DNA from 2 places in the Vibrio parahaemolyticus genome. Region 2 is predicted to be linked to the other one. Evidence: riboswitches for the same ligand, from Rfam matches in the RefSeq annotation. Region 2 holds a riboswitch; the other holds the start of a gene.

Evidence for each region. A riboswitch is a leader RNA that binds a small molecule or an ion and turns the genes downstream of it on or off. The one in region 2 is predicted to bind cyclic di-GMP.
Region 1: linked by a shared signal. The riboswitch ahead of DYB02_RS06490 (TfoX/Sxy family DNA transformation protein) and the one ahead of gbpA (N-acetylglucosamine-binding protein GbpA) in region 2 are both predicted to bind cyclic di-GMP.

What each region holds. Positions count from the first base shown of each region.
Region 1 is NZ_UHIL01000001.1:1,272,271-1,274,734, reverse strand. It holds gene purR (HTH-type transcriptional repressor PurR) at 1-409, shown strand, start outside; cyclic di-GMP riboswitch class I at 676-765, shown strand; gene DYB02_RS06490 (TfoX/Sxy family DNA transformation protein) at 882-1,472, shown strand; gene DYB02_RS06485 (TVP38/TMEM64 family protein) at 1,684-2,376, shown strand; gene DYB02_RS06480 (putative signal transducing protein) at 2,376-2,464, shown strand, end outside.
Region 2 is NZ_UHIL01000002.1:564,355-566,818, reverse strand. It holds gene gbpA (N-acetylglucosamine-binding protein GbpA) at 1-1,369, opposite strand, end outside; cyclic di-GMP riboswitch class I at 1,470-1,574, opposite strand; gene trhO (oxygen-dependent tRNA uridine(34) hydroxylase TrhO) at 1,999-2,464, opposite strand, start outside.

The DNA.
Region 1 (2,464 bases), on a different contig from region 2:
CCGTCGTGCCATGGCTGAAGCAAAACTGCCAATCAATGAAGATTGGATTCTTGAAGGTAACTTTGAATGCGATACTGCGGTACTGGTTGCAGACAAGATCACCGCGATGGAAAAACGCCCTACTGCAGTATTCTGTTTTAACGATACCATGGCACTTGGCTTAATGAGCCGTCTGCAACAAAACGGCATCAAGGTTCCAGATGACGTTTCTGTTATCGGTTACGACAACATTGAACTTGCAGAGTACTTCTCACCACCGCTAACAACGATTCACCAACCTAAACGTCGTGTGGGTAAAAATGCGTTTGAGATCCTACTTGAACGCATTAAAGATAAAGAACACGAAAAGCGTGTGTTCGAGATGCAACCAGAGATTGTTATCCGCAACACCGTTAAGAAACTTAATTAAATGAACACAAGCGCCCTTAGGGGCGCTTTTTTTTATTAAAAAAATAACACTTCCCGCACACTTTGCCTCATTCTTAAAAACAATAACTTCCATAAGTTACTGTTTTCTTTACATGTGAATTATTAATTCCCGCTTCTTTTCAAACATTAAATACAATTCTCAATTATGAGTACCCATGCACAAAATGGCATTATTTATTGAATCAAGATCACGTTTTAAAATCTAAAGTGTGATGTTAATTCAATATACGAAGTATCCTCATCTGGTCACGCACAGGGCAAACCATCCGAAAGGGTGGGACGCAAAGCCTCCGGCCTGAACCATAGTAGTATATGGAAGGTAGCGGGGTTACCGATGGCAAGTGTGCAACCAATGTCTTTACCCTTTAATGACATTGCCTTTGCGCACGTTTGCTACTCTCTCGGACCTGACTTTTGGTGGCGTAATATTAATTACACCGAGATAACAAAACATGGATAAACCGATACTCAAAGACTCTATGAAGCTATTTGAGGCACTTGGTACTATCAAGTCGCGCTCAATGTTTGGTGGCTTCGGACTTTTCGCTGATGAAACGATGTTTGCACTAGTGGTAAACAACCAGCTTCATATACGAGCAGACCAACAAACTTCATCTGACTTCGAGACACAGGGTCTAAAGCCTTACGTTTATAAAAAACGTGGCTTCCCAGTCGTTACTAAGTACTACGCTATTTCCAGCGAACTATGGGAATCTAGCGATCGCTTAATTGAAGTAGCGAAAAAATCCTTAGAAAACGCCAAACTTGAGAAAGAACAACAAGCGAGCACTAAGCCTAATCGCTTGAAAGATCTGCCAAATCTGAGATTGGCTACAGAAAGAATGCTTAAGAAAGCGGGTATTGATTCTGTTGCTCAACTTGAAGAAGAAGGCGCACTAAGTGCTTATAAAGCGATCAGAGACACGCACTCCACCACAGTTAGCCTTGAGCTACTTTGGGCCTTAGAAGGTGCTATTAACGGCACACACTGGAGTGTGGTTCCCCAGTCTCGTCGTGAAGAATTAATGAATGGCCTTTCGTAACAGAAGTCTGCTCTAATCTATCGACTAAAGCCGCAGTGTGAACTGCGGTTTTTTTATGAAATTTTTATAGCTCCCCTCGTGTCTACTCCTTTGTAAATCCCAAAACCCCCGTATCTTCAGCGCCACGACTTAGTTTCGATAACGAGATTGTTAAAACAACATTCAGTATGAATACTTTAAGCGGTAGCCTAGATATAGAAACGGAGCACACATGAATAAAAAACTTATCTTTGGACTGATACTTGTTGCCACCATTCTTTTGTTAGGCGCTAATTTTGGTCAATATCTAACGCTTGACAACGCAAAAGCGCAGCAAGAAGCACTCAATTCATTCATCGAAGCCAACATCGTCTATGCCGCCACGGTGTATTTTTTAGCGTATGTTGCGATTACCGCATTTTCTATTCCCGGAGCAGCAGTGGTTACTTTGCTAGGCGCAGCTTTGTTTGGGTTTTGGTTTAGCTTACTTTTGGTTTCTTTTGCCAGTACGATCGGTGCGACCTTAGCTTTTTTGAGTAGCCGATATTTGCTTAGGGATTGGGTTCAATCGAGATTTGGGGAAAAGCTTGTTGCGATTAACCAAGGAGTAAAAAAGGATGGCGCGTTTTATCTGTTTTCTTTGCGCTTGATTCCAGTGTTCCCATTTTTCCTCATCAACCTACTGATGGGATTAACACCTATGAGCATTGCGCGCTTTTATTTAACCAGTCAAATAGGCATGCTCCCTGGTACTGCCGTTTACCTTAACGCTGGTACTCAGTTAGCAACCATTGATAGCCTTTCTGGTATCGTATCCCCGACTGTATTAGCATCTTTTGCTTTGCTGGGGCTGTTTCCAATACTCGTAAAATGGGTTATGAATAAGGTCAGGCCAACCCCTACTCAGCCAAATGGCAGTATTTGATGAAAATCTTTATCGCGAAAAATCCAGCAGAAGCGCACATCGTATGTGAACTATTAAAAACTGAAGATATATGCTGTGAGGTGCGTGG
Region 2 (2,464 bases):
AAGGGAATGGTTTACATTGATAAATCGCGCCGTCGCTTGCTAACACTTTTGTACCTGCTGTGTAGCTAGAAAGCCCCTCTGGGAATACAAAGTCGTATTCGCCTGATGGTGGTGGGGTGACTTCCTCACTTTTTAGATGGAAATCCAGAGTTTGCTGATCGACAAGGTTGCCATCGGTATCTTTAATGCGGGTCACTAACATGTGGTGCCCCGGTTCTGATTTGCTCAGCGTGAGTTCTACTTGTTCGCTTGCACCATCTTGAATTGAACCCGTCCAACTTGCTAGTGGTTCGCGATGATGATTGTAAACCGTTAACTCGGCGGTTAAGTCGCCCTCTGCGGTAAGAGTGAGGTCTAAAGCGGTTAGCTCTGTACCAATTATGTACTCACTAGCAAGACCATCAACCGTGAGTGAATAGTCAGGTACTGGCGTTTCAATATTGTAGCCAATTTCAACACGCTCAAGGCCACTGTTTGATTGCAGGTAAATTGGGTTCGTGCCGTACACTGGCGTGAACTTGTCTTCCGAATATTGACCAGCTTGAAGCTTAGTTTGCTCTTGGTTGATTTTACTCGCCAAGGCGTAAGACCAGTTTTTCGCTTGAGTGAGTGCGTCGTTACTAATTGCTAGTTCAGTGCGGTACGCAACGTTCTCACCAGATTGATCAAACACGCGAGTGTAAACCGAATCGCCAACCTTTAGATTCATAGTAGGGATGATTTGGCCACCTTGAGTCCACTCAGGAATCACAGGGTCGTCACCATCAAATTTGACATCGATAACGTTGTAGAATGATGCAGCGGTATCACCCACATCCCATACCACAAGGATGACATGGTACCCCTCGCGTTCAGGCACGTTACATTGGTGGCTCATCTGTTTTGGTGGTTGAACCATATTGCCGTCAACCACACAGAAAGGGTTGAGATCGAACGAGTCGCGTGACAATGAAGCGTTCGGGTTCCAATTCGGTTTTGTGATGTAGTATTTCCAATCACGAGTCACGTGGTTTGCTGTAAAAGTCCATTCAAACGTTTGTGTACCAGATTTTATCGGACGTTTTACCCAGCGGTCGGCGGTTTGTTCGTCTAGTGCAGCTGCTAAAGCCGTTTCTGCGCTGGCAATTTTCCCGTCGCGAGGGCCTGTCTCTGGGAAGCCATCAGGGCCTTCGACGCTTTGTGGTTCATATTGAATTGCGCCACAGTTAGTGTTTCTTTCATTGGTATCCGATGTTGGGTACTTACACAGCGCTGCACGACTTGCTGCGACGCCATCGTTGGATTCCGATACGTAACCGTGTGCTAAGACACCAGAGCTCATGCTTGCGATAGCAAGGGCAACGAGCGATTTATTAGGGAATGATTTCATTACACGTCCTCTTGTTTGGCTGACAAATGAATGCCACAACTCGGCGCATGCAGAGCACTCTCATCCGCATCTGATTGGAACTCATTAGATACAGATAGAAAGTGGCAACCCCGCTATCTTAAGCACTAGTGTTGACTAGTTAAGCAGTGCTGGAAGACCGGAAGCTTTGCGTCCCATCCTTTCGAATGGTTTGCCGAAATGTGATTGAGCACTCGGAATGTAGCGTATGAATCTGGGCAAATAAAAATAATTCATCTCCTTGTGGAATCGTTCTCGCAATTTAATATCCATTTGCTAAATAAACGAATGACCTTTGTAATTGTATGTAATTTAACTATCTGAAAATATTTATTTTTAGGTGTTTTTAATTGATTTTATGAATGAAATTCTGAGCATTCTATTGGTATGGTTTTTGAGTTTGTTTTGCTGCTAGCACTGATGAGGGGGAAGTGCTCAGGGCTAAGTGCGATTGTGCTCTTGGTGGTTTTTTTAGGTGTGTTTACTGTTGTCGAGTTCGATTTGAAACGTAAATGTTTTGCTTGAATGTTAGTGGGAAAGTGAATAAATAGTGATTGTAAAAAAAGAGGGCGGGCTATATGGGATAAGGCCCGCCAAAGCCTTTGAGTCACTTAAGCTTGTTTACGTTGAGCTGCTTTTTTCGCTAGCTTTGCTTCGCGTCGCTGCGCACGTTGCTTAGCACTTTCACCACCAACGTGCTGCTCGCCTCGTTGATCGGCTAATGAAACTTGCTTTTCGCGCTCGCGGAATCGCGCAACTTGCTCTTCTGAATGTTTGCCGTGACATTTCGGGCAGCTCACGCCTTGCTCGAACAATTCAGACTGCTTGTCTTCGTCTGTGATCGGTAATCGACAAGCGTTACACAAATCGTAATCGGCTTTCTCAAGCTGGTGGTTGACAGCCACACGACCGTCAAACACGTAACAATCGCCTTCCCACATGCTCTCTTCTTGTGGTACTTCTTCAAGGTATTTAAGAATGCCGCCTTCTAGGTGGTAAACTTCCTCAAAGCCTTGCTCTTTCATGTAAGCGGTTGATTTCTCACAGCGGATACCACCTGTACAGAACATCGCAACT